DNA from 2 places in the Bacillus sp. VA13 genome. Region 2 is predicted to be linked to the other one. Evidence: a T-box and tRNA genes for the amino acid it is inferred to sense, from the RefSeq annotation. Region 2 holds a T-box; the other holds one or more tRNA genes.

Region 1 (4,910 bases), on a different contig from region 2:
GTTGGTACAGCTTGTACAGGATAGGTAGGAGCCTTGGAAACCGGAGCGCTAGCTTCGGTGGAGGCATCGGTGGGATACTACCCTGGCTGTATTGACCTTCTAACCCGCCGCCCTTATCGGGCGGGGAGACAGTGTCAGGTGGGCAGTTTGACTGGGGCGGTCGCCTCCTAAAAGGTAACGGAGGCGCCCAAAGGTTCCCTCAGAATGGTTGGAAATCATTCGCAGAGTGTAAAGGCACAAGGGAGCTTGACTGCGAGACCTACAAGTCGAGCAGGGACGAAAGTCGGGCTTAGTGATCCGGTGGTTCCGCATGGAAGGGCCATCGCTCAACGGATAAAAGCTACCCCGGGGATAACAGGCTTATCTCCCCCAAGAGTCCACATCGACGGGGAGGTTTGGCACCTCGATGTCGGCTCATCGCATCCTGGGGCTGTAGTCGGTCCCAAGGGTTGGGCTGTTCGCCCATTAAAGCGGTACGCGAGCTGGGTTCAGAACGTCGTGAGACAGTTCGGTCCCTATCCGTCGCGGGCGCAGGAAATTTGAGAGGAGCTGTCCTTAGTACGAGAGGACCGGGATGGACGCACCGCTGGTGTACCAGTTGTTCTGCCAAGGGCATCGCTGGGTAGCTATGTGCGGACGGGATAAGTGCTGAAAGCATCTAAGCATGAAGCCCCCCTCAAGATGAGATTTCCCATTCCGCAAGGAAGTAAGATCCCTGAAAGATGATCAGGTTGATAGGTCTGAGGTGGAAGTGTGGCGACACATGGAGCTGACAGATACTAATCGATCGAGGACTTAACCCACATTTTGAATGATGTCACACCTGTTATCTAGTTTTGAGAGAATAAGTTTTTTCAAAAAATACTTGATTTTCTCAAGAATACATAGTATAATGTTAAATGTCACTGAAATTGTCTGGTGATGATGGCGAAGAGGTCACACCCGTTCCCATACCGAACACGGAAGTTAAGCTCTTCAGCGCCGATGGTAGTCGGGGGTTTCCCCCTGTGAGAGTAGGACATCGCCAGGCAGACTTCATTCCGCAGTAGCTCAGTGGTAGAGCTATCGGCTGTTAACCGATCGGTCGTAGGTTCGAATCCTACCTGCGGAGCCATTATTGGAGAGCTGTCCGAGTGGTCGAAGGAGCACGATTGGAAATCGTGTAGGCGGTCAACTCCGTCTCAAGGGTTCGAATCCCTTGCTCTCCGCCACTGATACTTATACATAATTACATTTGAAAGTCTGGGCCCGTTGGTCAAGCGGTTAAGACACCGCCCTTTCACGGCGGTAACACGGGTTCGAATCCCGTACGGGTCATTATATGATGGAGGATTAGCTCAGCTGGGAGAGCATCTGCCTTACAAGCAGAGGGTCGGCGGTTCGAGCCCGTCATCCTCCACCATTATCATCGCGGGGTGGAGCAGTTCGGTAGCTCGTCGGGCTCATAACCCGAAGGTCGCAGGTTCAAATCCTGCCCCCGCAACCAAATATATAAATGATATAAGAAGTGCCCGAAGGGTGCAGCCAAAATTATTTTATACAAATATGGTCCGGTAGTTCAGTTGGTTAGAATGCCTGCCTGTCACGCAGGAGGTCGCGGGTTCGAGTCCCGTCCGGACCGCCATTTAAATAACAAGGCTCGGTAGCTCAGTTGGTAGAGCAACGGACTGAAAATCCGTGTGTCGGCGGTTCGATTCCGTCCCGAGCCACCACCTATGCCGGTGTAGCTCAATTGGTAGAGCAACTGACTTGTAATCAGTAGGTTGGGGGTTCAAGTCCTCTTGCCGGCACTGTTTTTTCAAAACTTAATGTGGAGGGGTAGCGAAGTGGCTAAACGCGGCGGACTGTAAATCCGCTCCCTCAGGGTTCGGCAGTTCGAATCTGCCCCCCTCCACCATTTATAGGGGCATAGTTTAACGGTAGAACAGAGGTCTCCAAAACCTCCGGTGTGGGTTCGATTCCTACTGCCCCTGCCAAATTTATGACATCTTGAGATTATGGCGGTTGTGGCGAAGTGGTTAACGCACCAGATTGTGGCTCTGGCACTCGTGGGTTCGATTCCCATCAATCGCCCCATATTATCATTGGGCTATAGCCAAGCGGTAAGGCAACGGACTTTGACTCCGTCATGCGTTGGTTCGAATCCAGCTAGCCCAGTCTCACTTTTTATATTAATTGCATATGATGTATGAAGTCCCTTAAGATGCGGAAGTAGTTCAGTGGTAGAACACCACCTTGCCAAGGTGGGGGTCGCGGGTTCGAATCCCGTCTTCCGCTCCAATTACGGCGGCATAGCCAAGTGGTAAGGCAGAGGTCTGCAAAACCTTTATCCCCGGTTCGAATCCGGGTGTCGCCTTTCTTTTGCCGGGGTGGTGGAATTGGCAGACACACAGGACTTAAAATCCTGCGGTAGGTGACTACCGTGCCGGTTCAAGTCCGGCCCTCGGCACCAATTTTACTTACATGGTAAGTTGAATTGGTGTTTGTGTTTTATCATTATAACTAATCATATTAATGATCTACTTGTGTAGATCATTTTTTTATTGTTTTGATTTATGCAGCTAAGTTACGTTCCGATACATGATCATAAAGCTGCTTGAGTTATTATGTTTAGTTAAGTCTCTTAATCCTTTTTTATTTTATATTTCCAAAAAAACTTTTTTGAAATACGTTGACACTTTGTAAGATCCATGATATATTTATATTCGTCGGTTAGATACGACGTAAAACTTGCCGGTGTGGCGGAATTGGCAGACGCGCACGACTCAAAATCGTGTTCCTTCTGGAGTGTCGGTTCGACCCCGACCACCGGTATACTTGAAAAAAACCTGTTTCTTATACAGAAACGGGTTTTTATTTTTTATCAAAGAAAAGGAGCCTATCTTAATTGAGGCTCCTTTTATCATTCACTCAGCGTATTGGTCTATGATCTCTTCTAGTACCTCTTTAAGCTCTTCTGCATCTTCAAGCTCTGATTGGCTGAAACGGACGCGTACAAGCTGTTCTCCGTCATTATACATCTCTTCCAGCCATCCTCGCAGGCCTCTTGCCCTGCGGTCGACTTCGAAAATGATTTCTAAACCATTTTCGTCTAAAAGGAAAATAAGCTCTAATTCCTCAAGCATCTGACGATAGTAGCCTGATGTCGGAATGAACTCAAATTCTTGAACGAACGGAAGGCGGCGTTGGAAGTAGGGCGCTTGTTCGCAGTCTGCTTCGTTAAGACGGAAACCTAGGTTTTCGATTGCTTCCAGCACACTTTCAATCCAAGGGTGCGCTTCAACGAAAATGCGGTCTTGGTCGGATTTATCGATACCGCCTTGTATATCAAGGTCTGTCACTACGGCGACCTCTACTTTCCCTACAGTAATCGGTGTATCAAGAGGGAGGGTGAATGAGAACGGAAATTGCTGCTCTTCTCCAGGCTGAATGGTGAATGAACCAGTGACCTGAAAAGAATGAATTGTAGCGTATTTCCGGTGTTCTTCATCGTCTTTTACAATGACGTACCGTGTGTTAAGCTGTAAATCAATATAGCGGATGTCCTGAGCGATTTTCCCGCCTTTGACATGGACAGTTCCCCGTACTTCTTCTCCTGGATAATATGCGTCTTTCTCTAAAATTGTATCTACTTTTGCAGCACCGATACCGGCACTTGCTGCGAGCTTCTTAAAAAATGACATGTTAGATCTTCCCCTTTTTCTTTTTCTCAACAGATATACGTAAGAAGGAAGAAAAAAGATTCATTTGATTCATACTTTTTACCTATTATTCGTCCGGCCTAGGGACAGACTAAGAATACTATTGAAAGCAAAGGAGCGGATTGAAATGGATAAAGAAAGTATGGTTGCTGATGAATTACACAGAATGTTTTTGGCTGGTGAGCTGCAAATCACGGTAGAGGAGGATATAAACAATATTTCCGAAAGGCTTAGAAACGGTGATCTCAGTTTAGACCGATTAAGCGGTGAAGACGCGTTTATAAAAGAAACGGTAAACGAGGCTTTAAGAAGAGTGGAGCAATAAAAGGGAGAGACGGGATCTGAAAGATGAGATTCCGTCTTTTTTTGTGACTTTGTTACAGTTCTCTGCAAGATAAAAGCAAATCGATTTGAAATGGCTTACTCAGGAGCCAGCCTTTTTCCATCAGAAGTTCAGATAGTTCCCCATGCAGATGAACAGCTGCATCTAATTGATCATGCAACGCTGTTCGGAGGTCGGGGTTTGCAGTTTCCGTTATTGCGACAGTGTACTTTTTAATGATGATTTGTATTGTCGTTAAGCAATCAAGAATCATTATAGGTATGATTGGGGTTGAAAAATCGTTCAATGCCTTCACCGCCTGTTAGTGGGTTTTATCTTTTAGATCTTCCTATTGAGAAGTATTTAGCCTTGTTTCATGGATTTATACAAAATGCTATAATGATTAACAAATTTTTTCGGGGAGTGGGATGATGAAACAGATTATTGCGATGGGCGGCGGGGGTTTTTCGATGGAACCGGAAAATTTGTCCCTCGATCAATATATCATCAATCAATCGGGACGGAAGTCGCCTCGCATTTGTTTTTTGCCGACGGCGAGCGGTGATTCCCAAAACTATATTCAGCGGTTTTATCATGCTTTTCAAACACTGGATTGTGTGCCGTCTCATTTATCCTTATTTAAGCCGCCGACAACAGACTTCATTTCTTTTGTTATGGAAAAGGACGTGATTTATGTTGGCGGGGGAAATACGCGGAATATGCTTGTGCTGTGGAAGGAATGGGGGCTGGATCTTATTCTCAGAGAGGCATGGAAGAACGGGGTGATTTTAGCTGGATTAAGTGCCGGTGCGATCTGCTGGTTTGAAGAAGGAGTGACAGATTCGGCAGGACCGCTGACAAGTATGAAAAGTTTAGGTTTTTTGCAA
Region 2 (15,988 bases):
AAAACAGCTCGAAGCCATGACCGAAGACGAGACAGATCAAATTGCAAACTATGCAAATGCCTCAGCGCTTCTGTATCATTCTTTGCCTGAAGTAAACTGGGCTGGTTTCTATTTTGCCAAAGAAGAGGACGGACAGCTTGTGTTAGGGCCGTTCCAAGGTCTGCCGGCATGTGTTCGGATTCCTTTCGGCAGAGGCGTTTGCGGTACAGCGTATGCAAACGGAAAAGTGGAGCGTGTTGAGGATGTAAACGCGTTTCCGGGACATATCGCTTGCGATGCAGCGTCCCAATCAGAAATTGTGCTTCCGATTCATGTAGGCGGAAAAGTTGTCGGCGTCCTGGACATCGACAGCCCAGTGAAAAACCGTTTCGACGAAATTGATGAAAAATACTTATCACAATTTGCCGAAACGCTTGAAAAAGCGTTAGCACAGTAATATAAAAGCCCAAAACTGATATTGTTTTGGGCTTTTTTTATTTTATTGATTCGTGAATCATCAAGCGGTTTTTTCCGCTTCGTTTTGCGCTGTAGAGCGCTTCATCAGCCTCATGCACAAGCTCTTTCAGAGATTTTCTTTTTTCTGCCGTCCAGCAGGAGATGCCGCATGAAATGGTTACCTCGGGTTTCGTATTTTTTCTGACCGCATAAACCAATCGCTCAGTAATCCGTTTACCCACCGCAACCGGCACATTCGGCAAATAAATCGCCAGCTCTTCGCCTCCCCAGCGGGCGCCTACATCATGCTTTCGGATGTTGCTTTTAATCACCGAAGCGACTTGAATTAAAATCTCGTCCCCAGTCTGATGACCGTACGTATCATTTACATTCTTGAAATTATCAATATCTACAAGAATAAAGACACCCTTTTGGTGGATTTTCATGCTGTATTGAATTTTTTCATCTAAATACACCCTTGAATACAGTTCAGTCAGCTGATCTGTTTTCACGAGATGCTCAAGGCGGTCGCGGAGCATCGAATTGGTTACAGCCAGCGTTGCGTGATGAATCAGCGCTTGAAACAGCTTGTACATTTCAAATGTAAAAGCGTACAGTTCCTGTTTTAATAAAACCGCAAAGCCTAAAAGCCGGTCATTCTCAATCATCGGAGCGGCCATCAGCGAGCCGTAGCCGGCCTTTCCAAAAACAGACTGGCCATTTCCGATGAAAACCCCTTTTTCACCTTCATACAGCTTTTCTTTCAACTCATGATAAAAATCAGATGGCTTCGCTTCTTTAAAAAACACTGTGCTGCCAGGGAGCAATGTTAGCTTTTCAAAATGGTCTATATGAAAAAACCCCACTTCATCCGCCTGAAATGATTCTGCCATTCTCACAGCCAGATCATTCATCGTATCGGTCAATGTCAGCCTCTGATTCAGGCGGCGTGACGTTTCATTGATCAATTCCAAATTTGCGATGCTTGCTTTGGATTGTTCATAGAGCTGGGCATTTTCAAACGCTTTTCCCGCCGCGTTTGCGATCAGCGACATTTCATCAAGGTAGACGTCAGTAATCAAACTGCCGCCCGTTCCTTCAACCATCAACACACCGTACGTTCCCTGCTGTCCTTTGATCGGAATGTAGGCGGCTGATTCATTCTTCCGCAAAATATCCCCGGACAAATACACTTTGAGAGCAAAGGAATCGGATTTTTCCCCTTCCATATACAGTTCTTTTGCAGGAATACCTAAACATTGATCTTGGTCGTGCGAAATAAACAATGAAAACTCAAAAGGAGAAAACGTGCGGGTCAAGCTTTCTAAAAGCTGCTTCAGCACCTCTGTCTGATCAAGCAGTGAATGGAACAGCTCTGTCATTTTGTATATCTTTTTTTGATAGATCGTTTTGATATAGAGCCTTTCCTGTTTCATAGACTGGTTTAAAAATGAAACAACCACGTCCGCAAGCCCTTCAGGAATCTCTCCATCCTGCCTGCATGTAAGATGAAAGCGCCTGCCGGAGCCGTCCTCAATCATATAAAATGAAGCGTTTATTTTCGAAGCGGAAAAATGTAATTCATCATCTGCCAGTTTTGCCGCAGAGTCAGATGGTGACGGTGTAAGCGAAACACAAAGGGATGAAAAATAGGTTTGAATAGCCGAAGTCAGCCATATGAATGAGTCGGTGAATGTGACTTTTTCAGATTTGGTTAATAAAAAATCGAGCATATGATAATGAAAGGCGGATAATTGTTCTTTTGTTTGTTCTACCATGTTTTTATCACCTAAAAGTTTACCACTAATTTTTGTTTATTATATCATAAACAGCGAAGCAGTAATGGAGATATGGTTGACTTCAAAACAAATAAATTATATAATGACCTTTGTGTGAAATATTGCAGCCTTTTTGTTCAGCTTCTATGTTTTCATTTTGTTCCTTATCCATAAGGTGTATCGTGTAACTCTCTGCTGCTGGAGCGAGGATACATGAAAACAAAATGTACATGGTCGAATAGAGCAGACGGTTTTTATTTTCCACAAAAATAAAACCAAAGGAGGAGTCACATTATGGCTCGCTATACAGGTCCATCTTGGAAACTGTCCCGCCGTCTAGGAATCTCTCTTAGCGGTACAGGAAAAGAATTAGAAAAACGCCCTTACGCTCCAGGTCCACACGGTCCAGGACAACGTAAAAAATTATCAGAATACGGTTTGCAATTGCAAGAAAAGCAAAAGCTTCGTCACATGTACGGTGTAAACGAACGCCAATTCCGCACTTTGTTTGACAAAGCTGGCAAACTAGCTGGTAAACACGGTGAAAACTTCATGATTCTTTTAGATTCTCGTCTTGATAACGTTGTGTACAAGCTAGGTTTAGCACGTACTCGCCGTCAAGCTCGCCAGTTGGTTAACCACGGTCACATTCTTGTAGACGGAAGCCGCGTTGACATCCCGTCTTACCAAGTAAAACCTGGTCAAACAATCGGTGTTCGCGAAAAATCAAGAAACCTTTCTATCATCAAAGAATCTGTTGAAGTGAACAACTTCGTTCCTGAATACCTTACTTTCGATGCTGAAAAGCTTGAAGGTACTTTCACTCGTCTTCCTGAGCGTTCTGAACTTGCTCCGGAAATTAACGAAGCGCTTATCGTTGAGTTCTACTCTCGTTAATCGTTTTAAAAACCCCTGCCGCTATGCGGTCGGGGTTTTTTTATCGTCTGTTTCGTCTTTTGCCTCTTGCTGGCCAACACTATCTCGCGCCTGCTGCTCCCAATAATCCCGCTGCAGCCTTTCTTTTGCAATCGTAAACATGAGATTCACGGTGAGCGCTCCTTTCTGTTAAAAGGTGGTGATTGATCGTGTTTGCCCTATCTAATATACTCTTTTCCTGTCTTTCCTATGCGCTAAACAAAAAAAGATCCTTTGCCCTTAGCGGCAAAGGATTTTTTTCTTATTTATAAGTTACAAGGAAGTATTTTTTCTTCCCGCGGCGCAGGACAGTAAATTGGCCTTCGATGCGGTCTTCATCCGATAAGATATAATTCATTTCCGTCTGGCGTTCGCCGTTAATGTAAACAGCTCCGTTTTGAATGTCTTCACGGGCTTGGCGTTTAGATGGAGATAATTTAGATTGCACCAATACATCTACAAGTGATAGCTCTTGGCTGCTGTCAGCTTCCATAGATGGAACATCTTTAAAGCCGACTTTTACGTCTTGGGCAGAAAGCTCTTTAATATTGCCGCTGAACAACGCTTGGGAGATGTTGATAGCCTGCTCAAGCGCCTCACGTCCATGAACGAGCGCTGTCACTTCTTCTGCCAGGCGTTTTTGCGCTTCACGCTTTTCAGGCGCCGTTTCTGTTTTCTCAGCGTATACTTCAATTTCCTCTTTTGATAGGAACGTAAAGTATTTTAAGTATTTCACAACGTCACGGTCATCTGTGTTGATCCAGAATTGATAGAATTCATACGGCGATGTTTTTTCCTTATCAAGCCAGATGGCGCCGCCTTCCGTTTTTCCGAACTTCGTGCCGTCTGCTTTTGTGACAAGCGGAATGGTAAGGCCGAACGCTTTTGCTCCTTCTTCTTCTGATTTTCTGATCAGTTCAAGACCAGCTGTGATGTTGCCCCACTGATCGCTTCCGCCGATTTGCAGCTTACAGTTTTTGTCTCTGTACAGATTTAAGAAATCATAAGATTGAAGAATCATGTAGCTGAATTCCGTGTATGAAATGCCTGATTCAATTCTTGAGCTGACCGTGTCTTTTGCCAGCATGTAATTGATGCCGAAGTTTTTACCGACATCACGAAGGAAGTCGATCACATTCATTTTGCCGATCCAGTCAAAGTTGTTCGCGATGACAGCAGGATTTTCTGCAGCATCAAAATCCAGAAATCTGGACAGCTGGTTTTTGATTTTTTGGGACCATTCGGATACGATGTCAGCAGTATTTAATGTACGCTCCGCTTTTTTTCCGCTCGGATCGCCAATAAGGCCCGTCGCCCCGCCCACAAGCGCAATCGGATGATGCCCCGCAAGCTGGAAACGGCGAAGTGTTAAAATAGGCAGCAGGTGTCCGATATGCAAGCTGTCTGCTGTTGGATCAAAGCCTGAGTACAGGCGGATTTTTTCTTCATTCAGCTGTTTATTTAATCCCTCTTCATCCGTCATTTGCTGAATCAATCCGCGGAAGGATAAGTCTTCAAGTAAGTTTGTCATGAGATAAAGCTCCTTTTTTGTTAAAATAAAAACGCCCCTTCGTTTACACGAAGGGACGATTAATTATCGCGGTACCACCCTACTAATAAGAGAATGCAAACATTCGTCTTATCACTTTGCCTGATAACGGATCAGGTCCGTTCTTTCACTACTGAAAGCCTGGCCGGCTTTGTTTGCAAAAGCGGTTCATGAGTGTATTCGAGATATCCGTCTGTGCTGATTTTCACCGGCCATCAGCTCTCTGGAACGTAAGGATATTCTACTTGTCTCAATCTTTACCTTTTCATATGAAGCTATATCATTTTTAACATAAATAAAATCCCGTGTCAACGTCGCCTTTTAATCCTCCATCGTTGATAGATCTCCAGCCGGCAGATTGAGCTCCCACGCCTTCAGCACGCGTCTCATGATCTTTCCGCTCCGGGTTTTCGGAAGCTTATCTTTAAATTCAATTTCACGCGGAGCCGCATGGGCTGCAAGACCCTGTTTCACAAATAGGCGGATCTCTTCTTTCAGTTTATCGGACGGCTCAAACCCTTCTCTGAGTGCGATAAAAGCTTTAATGATTTCTCCCCGCACCGGATCGGGCTTTCCGATCACGCCTGCTTCTGCAATGGCCGGATGTTCGACAAGCTTGCTTTCCACTTCAAATGGGCCGACGCGCTCACCGGAGGTCATTATGACGTCATCAACTCTGCCTTGGAACCAGAAATACCCTTCATCATCCATATAAGCAGAATCACCAGACACATACCAGCCGCCCGGCATGAAATACGATTCGTACTTTTCAGGGTTATTCCAAATGGTATGCATCATGGAAGGCCAGCCCTTTTTAATGGCGAGATTGCCCATTCGGTACGGAGGAAGCTCGTTGCCCTGATTGTCAACGATTGCTGCCTCCACACCGGGAATCGGCTTACCCATTGAGCCTGGTTTGATATCCATGCAAGGATAGTTGCAGATGAGCTGACTGCCCGTTTCTGTCATCCACCATGTATCATGGATTCGCTTGTTAAAGACTTTGTGTCCCCATCTGATGACTTCCGGATTTAACGGTTCACCGACACTAAGCACATGCCGGAGTGATGTTAAATCATATTTTGCAGCCATCTCATCTCCCGCTCCCATCAGCATTCGAAACGCGGTCGGCGCGCTGTACCAGACGTTGACGCCAAGCTGCTCAATCGTTCCATACCAGCTTTCCGGGCTGAAACGGCCGCCAACGATGACATTTGTCGCTCCATTCAGCCACGGTGCAAAAATGCCGTATACCGTACCTGTCACCCAGCCCGGATCAGCTGTGCACCAGTAAATGTCTTCTTCCTTTAAATCAAGGACCCACTTTCCTGTCTGATATTGCTGAATCATCGCTTCATGGACATGAAGCACACCCTTTGGCGTTCCAGTGGACCCAGATGTATAGTGGAGCAGATAGCCGTCTTTTTTGTCCATCCATTCGATATCCAATCTTGTGCTCTCCTGTTTTGCCGCTTCATCATAATTGATGATGTTTGTGCCGCTCTCAGCCTCTCCGCCGACTACGAATATATGCTGTAAGTGAGGCAGTTGTTCAGCCGGTATTCTTTCCAGCAGCTCAGGCGTTGTGACAACAACCTTCGCCTCGCTGTTTTCAAGCCGGTCCTTCACCGCTCCCTCCATAAATGCTTCGAACAGCGGCCCGGCGATGGCGCCAATTTTGATAGCGCCAAGCATAATAAAATAAAGCTCGGGTGATCTCGGCATAAAGATAAAAACGCGGTCCCCTTTTTCCACATCTCCATACCGTTTCAGCACATTCCCGGCTCTGTTTGATTCTTCCTTCATTTCTTTAAATGTGTATTTTTCATCCCGGTTTGCGTCTTTATAATAAAGCGCTACTTTGTTTTTTCGAAACGATTCGGCATGACGGTCAATCGCTTCATACGCAGCATTTAGTTTCCCTGTCTCATGCCAGGAGAAATGTTTCTCTGCCTCGGCCCAATCAAAATGCCGGTACGTTTCTTCATAATTTTTTAAATGATAATCCCCTTCCACTGCTGGTAACGCTTTCAAATTCATGCCCAAACATCCCCCTTTGCTGAAGTTGTCACATTTATTATAGTATATATTCATATTCTTCTCAATTTTTAAAATATAAACCATGTTGAAAACGCTTTATAATTTGTTATTCTTAAAGAAGGCATGTATTTTTATAAGAATTGATGGGACGGTGGATCAGTGGAACATCATAAAACATACCATTCAGCAAACATCAAAACAGCAACCGGCTCCTTACTGATAGAAGGGCCTGTCTCTCCAGAGGATTTAGCAGGTTACGAGTTTCATAACGATTTAACCGCATTTCGCCCGCCCCGTGAGCAGCATGAAGCACTAGTCGATATTGCAGGCCTTCCCGAAGGACGCATTATTATTGCCAGAGATGGCCGAACCATTGTCGGCTATGTGACGTATTTATATCCTGACCCGCTCGAAAGATGGTCTGAAGGAAATATGGAGGATTTGCTTGAGCTCGGTGCCATCGAGGTTGCGCCGGCCTATCGGGGATGTTCTGTCGGAAAGACGCTTCTGACCGTCAGCATGATGGATGAACAAATGGAAAACTATATCGTGATGACGACGGAATATTACTGGCATTGGGATTTAAAAGGGATGAAAAAAGATGTGTGGGAATACAGAAAGATTATGGAAAAGATGATGAATGCAGGCGGATTGGTCTGGTTTGCAACGGATGAGCCGGAGATCAGCTCCCACCCTGCAAACTGTCTGATGGCCCGCATCGGAAAAAACGTCAGCCAAGAATCAATTGAACAATTTGACAGGCTCCGTTTTTATCATCGTTATATGTATTAACTGACACTGACAAAGGGGAAAAAATAATGATTGTTGAGCAAATCATGAAAAGGGATGTCATTACATTAACGAAGATGGATACGCTTGAAACAGCAATATGCAAACTGAAGGAGTTCCATATCAGGCATCTGCCTGTTGTAGACGAAGACCGCCATGTGATCGGCATGATTACAGACAGAGACATGAAACAGGCCAGCCCGAGTATTTTTGAAGAAAGCAAACGGAGCCGATTTCTCACACGAAGCGTAGATTCAATTATGAAAAAAGATATCGTCTGCGCCCACCCGTTAGATTTTGTCGAAGAAATATCTGTTGTGTTCTACGAGCATGGAATCGGCTGTCTCCCAGTGGTGCAGCATCAAAAATTAGTAGGCATTTTGACAAAAACCGATTTGCTGCGGACGTTTGTCAAATTGACAGGAGCTGACCAGCCGGGATCGCAAATCGAAATAAAAGTAAACGACATCACCAAAAGCCTCGCGGAGATCAGCAGTCTTTGCCAAGACCTCCAAGTGAAAATATTAAGCGTGCTTGTTTATCCGCATGATGATCCCGGTGTAAAAGTGCTTGTCTTCCGTGTAAAAACGATGAATCCGCTGCCGTTTTTGCAGGCATTACAAAGAAATGGGCACCACGTCATATGGCCGTCAGAGCAAAGGGATCTGCTATGAGAGACAGTGTATTTATCTATTCTCCATCGTATCAAACCTATATGTTTCATCAAGAACATCCATTTAATCAGCAGCGGGTTCTGTTAACATACGATTTGCTCAAAATGATCAATGCCTTTGATGATGGAGACATTATCAGTCCCAGACTCGCGGAAGAAGAGGAGCTCGCTCTTGTCCATACGGACGATTACATTCAGGCGGTCAAGCTTGCGGGCGCGGGAAAGCTTCCCGCTGAAGAAGGAGAAAGCTACGGGCTCGGCACAGAAGATACACCTGTCTTTGCCGGCATGCACGAAGCGGCATCACTCTTAGTCGGCGGCACCTTAACGGCCGCAGACTGGGTGATGTCAGGACAAGCCCTGCATGCCGCCAACCTTGGAGGAGGCCTACATCACGGCTTTCGGGGAAGAGCTTCAGGGTTTTGCATATACAACGACAGCGCTGTGGCGATTCAATATATCCAGAAAAAATACAGAGCCAGGGTGCTATATATTGATACGGACGCCCACCATGGAGACGGTGTGCAATTTACGTTTTACGATAACCCTGACGTATGCACGCTGTCCATTCATGAGACAGGAAGGTATTTATTCCCCGGAACCGGCCAGATTCAGGAAAAAGGCAGCGGAAAAGGATATGGCTATTCCTTTAATATCCCGCTTGACGCTTTTACAGAGGATGATTCTTTTCTTGAGGCTTACCAGACAGCGGCTTCCGAAGTAGCCGCTTATTTCCATCCGGATGTCATTATCAGCCAAAACGGCGCCGATGCCCATTACTATGACCCGCTGACGCATTTATCTGCAACAATCAACATATACGAAGAAATTCCCCGGCTTGCACACACTTTAGCGCACCAGTATTGCGAAGGAAGATGGATTGCAGTGGGAGGCGGCGGCTATGATATTTGGCGTGTTGTGCCCCGTGCCTGGGCCAGGATATGGCTTGAGATGAAGGGAATTGATCCGGGAGACGATATCCCGCCGGAATGGATCGCTAAATGGCAAAAACAATGCCCCGTCACCCTTCCGTCCACCTGGAGAGATCCAGCCGATTTATATCCTCCGATTCCCCGCAAGCCAGAAATTACAGAAAAAAATGCACAAACCGTCAGCAAAGCATTATATGCGATACGATCTGAGCAGCAGCAAAGAACAAAATAAAAAACGACCTTTACAAAGAGGTCGTTTTTTATTTTTTGATGACGATTTCCACACGCCGGTTTTCCTTCATGTGTTCGTTTGTCTTGTTATCCTTTACAGGCTTTGTATCTGCATAACCGACAGCGATAAAGCGCTTGGAGGGAAGTTTTTCTTTTGATGTGAAATATTGAATAACTCCGCTCGCCCGCGCTGCCGACAGCTCCCAGTTAGACGGGTATCGGTATGTCGAAATGTTTCGGCTGTCTGTATGGCCCTCCACCTGAATGTCATTTGGAATGGTTTGAAGAAGAACAGCAATTTGGTGAAGAAGTGTTTCAGCATTTTTCAGCACCTTTGCCTCACCTGAATCAAACAGCACAGCCTCCTGCAGAACGAGCACGACACCGCGTTCATCCCGTTTGGCTGTCATTTGGGTCTTCAAATGATTGTCTTTTATATATGTATTTACTTTCTTGAGAAGCTGATCCTGCTGATCCTCTTGCTTCTTCGCATCGGCTGGCGAGGTACCCTTTTTTTCTATGGACGTTTGGCCAGGCTGGAGCCCGCCGCCTTCCTTTTGGATCGAATCAACTGCAGCTTTAAATTTTTGCAGATCGATTTGGGACATGGAAAAAAGTAAAATAAAGAACACAAGGATCAAAGTGATCAAATCTGAAAAGGTGACCATCCAGTTTGATGAAGAATGGCTGTTTTTCCCGCTTCCATTCCTTCTTTCAAAACGTTCTCTTCTAAGCTTCATGTACAGATCCCTTTTTTGTTTTTACTTGATTTGGCTGCTTCTGCCATTCTTCCCGGGAGCTGAAAACGACAAGCTGGCTTTCGAGATTGCGCGGGTTTTTTCCGGATTGGATTCCGATAATACCTTCCACCATTACCTGCTTGATGAAGATTTCACTTTCTGTTTTTTCTTCGAGCTTAGCAGCAATCGGGTTGAAGACCATGTTTGCCAGTAATGAACCGTATAAGGTCGTCAGAAGCGCAATGGCCATATTCGGTCCAAGCATATGTGGATCATTTAAGTTTTTGAGCATCAACACGAGCCCGACGAGTGTTCCGATCATTCCCCATGCCGGAGCGAATTCCCCCGCTTTTTCAAAAACACGCCGTCCTTTGCGGTGCCGTTCCTCCATTGCTGCGATTTCTGAATCCATGACGAGCCGAATCGTTTCTTCATCCCAGCCGTCAATCGCTAAAAGCAGCCCTTTTTTCAAGAACGGATCTTTGATTTCCCGAGCCTGATCATCCAATGATAAAAGCCCGTGTTTACGCGCGTGATCGGAAAGAGAGACAAAGGTTTTCACAAGATCTTTCACATTGTCTTCCTGGCGGATAAATGCCTGCTTTAACACAGAGGGCGCTTTTTTCAGCTCTCTCGGCGGAAAACTGATAAAAACAGCGGCGCATAGTCCCCCTGTTACGATGAAGAAAGAGGTCAGATCAAGAAAAGAGCGGAAACCGCTTACTCCCGATCCCGAGATAATCCCGATAACAATAATAATCGTCCCTAACACAAAACCAACAGGTGTAAGATAATCAAAACGTTTCATCATTTCTCCCCATGAAAAAAGCAAGAATTCACCTTAGAGGTGAAGCTTGCTCTCTTGTTTTTCTTATGACTTGGTTGACTTTCTTAGCTCTATACGGTGCGGCAGTTCGACGATATGCTCTTCAACCGGCTCTTTATTCATGAGCTTCGTCAGCAGTCTCATCGCAACGGCACCAATATCGTATGTCGGCTGAACAACCGTTGAAAGCTGCGGACGAACCATGAGGCTTAATCTCGTATTGTCAAAGCCGATAATCTCTAGGTCCTCAGGAATGGATAGGCCTTGATCCTGAGCCGCATGGATAATGCCGAGTGCCATTTCATCAGTTGCAGAAAGAATAGCTGTCGGTTTTTTGTCAAGGCTCATCAGATGCTGCAGCGCTTCAAGTCCGGAATCATATGTGTAATCCCCTTCAGCGACAAATTGTTCATTAAACGGCAGGTTCGCGTCTTCAAGCGCACGTTTGTAGCCTTGCAGTTTTTTTGAACGGTTGATCGGTTCTGTCATAGGACCGGATACGAATGCGATATCTGTATGCCCTTTATCAACCAATAACTTCACTGCATCATAAATCGCCTGTTCGTAATCGATGGCGACTGACGGTGTTTCCTCCTGCTCTTCTACAGAAGCGGCAAGTACAATCGGCACTGGGGAACGCTTAAATTCCGCAACATGCTCGTCCGTAATGTTTCCGCCCATAAACACGATGCCGTCCACTTGTTTGCCGAGCATTGTGTTTAACAGGTGCAGCTCTTTCTCCATGTTTTGGTCAGAGTTGCTCAAAATAATGTTGTATTTATACATTGTCGCGATATCTTCAATCCCGCGCGCAAGCTCTGAATAGAAAATGCTTGAGATATCAGGAATGATGACACCTACAGTTGTTGTTTTTTTGCTTGCCAGCCCTCTTGCCACCGCGTTTGGACGGTAGCCGAGACGGTCAATGGCTTCCAAGACTTTTTTCCGCGTTGTCGGTTTTACATTCGGGTTGCCGTTCACGACACGGGAAACGGTTGCCATGCTTACATTAGCTTCTCTCGCTACGTCGTAGATCGTAATATTGCTCATCCTAAAACCACTCCTTTTACTGGATACACTTATCCTTATCTATAGCATAAACACTTTATGTAGAGAAATGTCATAATGTCCGAAATTATGTCGTTTATGTTTTGTAAGCGTAAGTCAGTAGTGTACATTATTTTTCATTATTCATCAAATTTAAATACTTCTCATGAAATTATACACGTTTTTATAGATGATGAAAACGTATACTTGGATTTTATAACTAATTAAACGAGAAAGCATAAAAAAAGGCCGCAGACGCGGCCTTTTGGATTATTCAATTAAACGTTGACTTTTACCATAGGTTTCAGTTCATTCAGCCATTTTTCGAATTCAGGAATCGCCATTTGCTGAGCAGAGTCAGATAGTGCGACTGACGGATCAGGGTGAACCTCAGCCATTACGCCGTCTGCACCGATCGCTAAAGCAGCTTTAGCTGTCGGAAGCAAGAGGTCGCGGCGGCCAGTTGAATGCGTAACATCAACAAAGACAGGCAAATGCGTTTCTTGTTTCAAAATCGGCACGGCAGAAATATCCAGTGTATTTCTTGTTGCTGTTTCGTATGTTCTGATACCGCGCTCACAAAGGATAATTTGGTCATTTCCTTGTGACATGATGTATTCAGCAGCATTGATGAATTCAGAGATCGTTGCAGCAAGTCCGCGCTTCAGAAGCACTGGCTTTTTCACTGCGCCGGCCGCTTTCAGCAACTCGAAGTTTTGCATATTGCGCGCTCCGATTTGAATGACATCAATGTAGTCCAGCGCTTCTTCGATATGAGCCGGAGTTACGATTTCACTGATCACTGCCAGGTCAAATTCTTCCGCTACACGTTTTAAGATTTGAAGGCCTTCAACACCAAGCCCTTGGAAATCGTATGGGCTCGTACGAGGCTTAAAGGCTCCTCCGCGCAAAATTTTAATTCCTTGTTTTTTCGCAGCTGCAGCCACTTCAGCCACCTGCTCGTAGCTCTCTACCGCACATGGGCCGACAATGAATCTTTGCTGGCCGTCCCCGATTTTTTCACCTTTGATATCTACAATTGTATCTTCAGGTTTTTTCTTACGGGAGACAAGCAGCGCTTTGCTGTGATCTTCTTCCTGAAGCTCTAAACCGGCTTTGAATATCTCTTTAAAAATGTGCTGGATGGTAGAATTTTCGAACGGCCCGTCATTGTTTTCAATGATATTGTTTAACATTGTGCGTTCTCTGACAGGATCAAATCGGTTAACACCCTGTGCTTCCTTCGCTTTACCGATCTCTTTTACAACATTTCCGCGTTCGTTGATTAATTTTAAAATTTGTAGGTTTAATTCGTCTGCTTTCTGCCTTAAAAGCTCTAACTCTGTGTTGCTCATTTTTTTCATCCTTTCCCTGCACATTCATTTTTTATTTTGTAGTTATCATGCATCTTACTATAAGTAATTCCAAATGGAAATACTGAAATACAAAAAATTTTATAAAAACTCTACTTTATTACCCAAACGCTTTTAAGTGATAAAGTAATCTATGAAGTTATCCTACATGATGTGAGGGCAATGTTCAAGGGTTTTTTCAAAAAAAAAGCGCCAGAATGTATCTGGACGCTTTTTTCTATGATAAATGCTGCTCAATGGCCGCTTCTGTAATTTGTGAATGTGAGGTATGCCATTTCACTTCACCGTTTTGGATGACGAAAACCTGAGGGCTTTCGTGCTTTACGCTGTATGTTTCTGCGATGAAATTTGACAGCGGCCGGGCTTCTTGTACTTGCAGATAATAAGCCGGCACATCCTCATGCTGATTTGCAAAGGCATCAAACTCATGAAATGCTGCCTGGCTGATCGGGCATGTGATGCTGTGTTTAAAGAAGACGAAAGTGCCTTCCTGTTCTGCAATCCGTTTAAATTCTTCCTCAGATTGAATAAGCTGTTTTGCCATGACTCAAGCTCTTCCTTCCCTGCTTAGCGATTGATATGCTCAGCCTGTTTTTGTGCATCTTTCAGTTCGTCTTTTACATCCTCTTTCGTTTGGAGGACTTGATCTTTTGTTTCATCGGCCGCCTGCATCGCTTCTTCTCTCATCTCTTGCATATCAGTTGATGAATCTGTTTTTGCAGATTTGGAACGATCTCTTAAATCCTTCACCTTGTTCATGATCTGTCCTGACTGATCTGCTACAAGCTGTGTGATGTTGGATGTTTTGTCTTTTGCGATACTGACATATTGCGTGCCTTTTTCCTTTGCATCTGCCGTCATTTTGTCAGTTTTATCTCGTAAAGCAACAGCTTGGCTGCCGAGATCGTCGCGAAGTTCTTTGCCTGATTTAGGCGCTAGAAAAAGAGCGGTAGTGGCACCGATGATTCCCCCGATTAAAGTTCCGATTAAAAAATCTTTACTATTAATTCCATCTTTGCTCATCATTATTCCTCCTCATAGTTTTTTTTTCTCTTAGAGAGTTGATTTTTTTCTTAGTTTCCATTTCTCCCAAATTTCCATTGCTGCTTGGCTCCATGTGACAACTTGATTGATCTTGTCTTGATTTTCTCTTACTGATGCCGATACAGACCCTGCCGCCTGTTTCATGGATGTATTGAACTGCTGTACAGAAGTTCCAACCCCTTGAACAGCATGAACGACCGTGTTCAGCTTTTCTGATTTTTCCTGAATATCTTCAGCCAGGCGGTTGGTCTTATGTAACAGCTCGGCTGTTTCAGTTGTGATGCCTTTCATTTGTCCCTCCAGCCCTTCGAGAGTGGATGCGACGTGTTTTAGTGTCAGCTGCAGTGACTTCAATGTTTTAGACAAGTAGATCACTAACACCAGAAATGCGACTGCGATGAGTGCAACGCTTAAATAAAGAATAATAATCATCTCAAACCTCCTTGCTGCAGGATATACTGCTGTTTACCCGTTTTCTTAAATCATAAACATGTGTACTGGGCTGTATACATATTATTCTCCATTATGTAAGAAAATCCTTTAACAAGCTTTTCCATCAGATAAATAAAAAGCAGTGAGATCACTGCTTTTTATTATGCCATGACGTTTTCGTAGGCTCTCATATATTTTTGGATATCTCCTGCTCCCATAAAGATGAGAACGGCTTTTTCATGAGCTTTTAAAACAGATGTGTCATCTTCTTCAATCAGCTTAGCATTATGAATTTTTCCCTGCAGGTCGCCGATTGTCAGCTTTCCTGCATTCTCCCGGGCTGAGCCGAAAATATCACATAGATACACACAGTCAGCCCCGCTCAGGCTTTCTGCGAAATCGTCAAGGAATTGCTGCGTCCGCGTAAATGTATGAGGCTGAAATACCGCGACGATTTCACGATCAGGGTATTTCTGTCTTGCCGCCTCAATCGTCACTTTTATTTCTGTCGGGTGATGAGCGTAGTCATCTATCAGCACTTGATCCCCGAGCTGCTTCTCATTGAATCTGCGTTTGACGCCGCCGAATGATTTGAGGGCATGCTTAATGATGCTGGAATCAATTTCTTCATAATGGCATAACGCAATGACCGCCAATGAGTTTAATACATTGTGGTTGCCGTACGCAGGAATATAAAACGTATCATAGAATGTATTGCGTACAAATACATCGAAAGTTGTCCCTTCCGTGCTTTTAACGATGTTTCTGGCTTGAAAATCATTTTCTTCCCCCGTGCCGTAATATACAACAGGTACGTTCGCATGGATTTTCGGCAGATGCTCATCGTCTCCGCAGGCAATAATTCCTTTGTTGACTTGCAGAGCCATCTCTTGGAAAGCGTCAAACACATCGTCAATGCTTGAGAAGTAATCAGGATGATCAAAATCAATATTTGTCATGATCGCGTAGTCTGGCTGATAGCTTAAGAAATGGCGGCGATATTCGCACGCTTCAAACACAAAGTATTCGCTGTTTTCATTTCCCTGGCCTGTTCCGTCCCCAATTAAGAAAGAGGTCGGTTTTGCGTTTTGGATCACATGAGCCAGCAGACCCGTAGTCGACGTTTTGCCGTGTGCGCCCGTAACGGCAACACTAGTGAATTTTTTCATGTAGTCGCCTAAAAA

The links. The T-box of region 2 lies ahead of tyrS (tyrosine--tRNA ligase). A T-box ahead of a tRNA ligase gene usually reads a tRNA of that ligase, here a tRNA-Tyr.
Region 1: it encodes a tRNA-Tyr, which carries the amino acid that the T-box ahead of tyrS (tyrosine--tRNA ligase) is inferred to sense. The anticodon was not compared.

The regions. Positions count from the first base shown of each region.
Region 1 covers NZ_JBVQPP010000003.1:629,401-634,310, reverse strand. Annotated here, with positions in the region: partial or broken rRNA gene AC0C66_RS15265 (23S ribosomal RNA) at 1-803, shown strand, start outside; rRNA gene rrf (5S ribosomal RNA) at 915-1,030, shown strand; tRNA gene AC0C66_RS15255 (tRNA-Asn) at 1,040-1,114, shown strand; tRNA gene AC0C66_RS15250 (tRNA-Ser) at 1,120-1,211, shown strand; tRNA gene AC0C66_RS15245 (tRNA-Glu) at 1,246-1,317, shown strand; tRNA gene AC0C66_RS15240 (tRNA-Val) at 1,327-1,402, shown strand; tRNA gene AC0C66_RS15235 (tRNA-Met) at 1,410-1,486, shown strand; tRNA gene AC0C66_RS15230 (tRNA-Asp) at 1,548-1,624, shown strand; tRNA gene AC0C66_RS15225 (tRNA-Phe) at 1,637-1,712, shown strand; tRNA gene AC0C66_RS15220 (tRNA-Thr) at 1,718-1,790, shown strand; tRNA gene AC0C66_RS15215 (tRNA-Tyr) at 1,813-1,897, shown strand; tRNA gene AC0C66_RS15210 (tRNA-Trp) at 1,903-1,976, shown strand; tRNA gene AC0C66_RS15205 (tRNA-His) at 2,001-2,076, shown strand; tRNA gene AC0C66_RS15200 (tRNA-Gln) at 2,086-2,157, shown strand; tRNA gene AC0C66_RS15195 (tRNA-Gly) at 2,206-2,280, shown strand; tRNA gene AC0C66_RS15190 (tRNA-Cys) at 2,286-2,356, shown strand; tRNA gene AC0C66_RS15185 (tRNA-Leu) at 2,364-2,452, shown strand; tRNA gene AC0C66_RS15180 (tRNA-Leu) at 2,733-2,814, shown strand; gene spo0M (sporulation control protein Spo0M) at 2,907-3,683, opposite strand; gene AC0C66_RS15170 (hypothetical protein) at 3,823-4,026, shown strand; gene AC0C66_RS15165 (spore coat protein) at 4,079-4,297, opposite strand; gene AC0C66_RS15160 (Type 1 glutamine amidotransferase-like domain-containing protein) at 4,455-4,910, shown strand, end outside.
Region 2 covers NZ_JBVQPP010000001.1:1,438,730-1,454,717, forward strand. Annotated here, with positions in the region: gene AC0C66_RS07455 (GAF domain-containing protein) at 1-436, shown strand, start outside; gene AC0C66_RS07460 (diguanylate cyclase domain-containing protein) at 474-2,213, opposite strand; gene rpsD (30S ribosomal protein S4) at 2,508-3,110, shown strand; gene sr7p (small protein SR7P) at 3,132-3,260, opposite strand; gene tyrS (tyrosine--tRNA ligase) at 3,391-4,659, opposite strand; T-box leader at 4,708-4,944, opposite strand; gene acsA (acetate--CoA ligase) at 4,999-6,717, opposite strand; gene acuA (acetoin utilization protein acetyltransferase AcuA) at 6,877-7,509, shown strand; gene AC0C66_RS07490 (acetoin utilization AcuB family protein) at 7,536-8,180, shown strand; gene AC0C66_RS07495 (acetoin utilization protein AcuC) at 8,177-9,343, shown strand; gene motS (flagellar motor protein MotS) at 9,372-10,082, opposite strand; gene motP (flagellar motor protein MotP) at 10,072-10,890, opposite strand; gene ccpA (catabolite control protein A) at 10,954-11,958, opposite strand; gene AC0C66_RS07515 (bifunctional 3-deoxy-7-phosphoheptulonate synthase/chorismate mutase) at 12,234-13,310, opposite strand; gene ytxJ (bacillithiol system redox-active protein YtxJ) at 13,546-13,872, opposite strand; gene AC0C66_RS07525 (YtxH domain-containing protein) at 13,896-14,351, opposite strand; gene AC0C66_RS07530 (DUF948 domain-containing protein) at 14,382-14,804, opposite strand; gene murC (UDP-N-acetylmuramate--L-alanine ligase) at 14,966-15,988, opposite strand, start outside.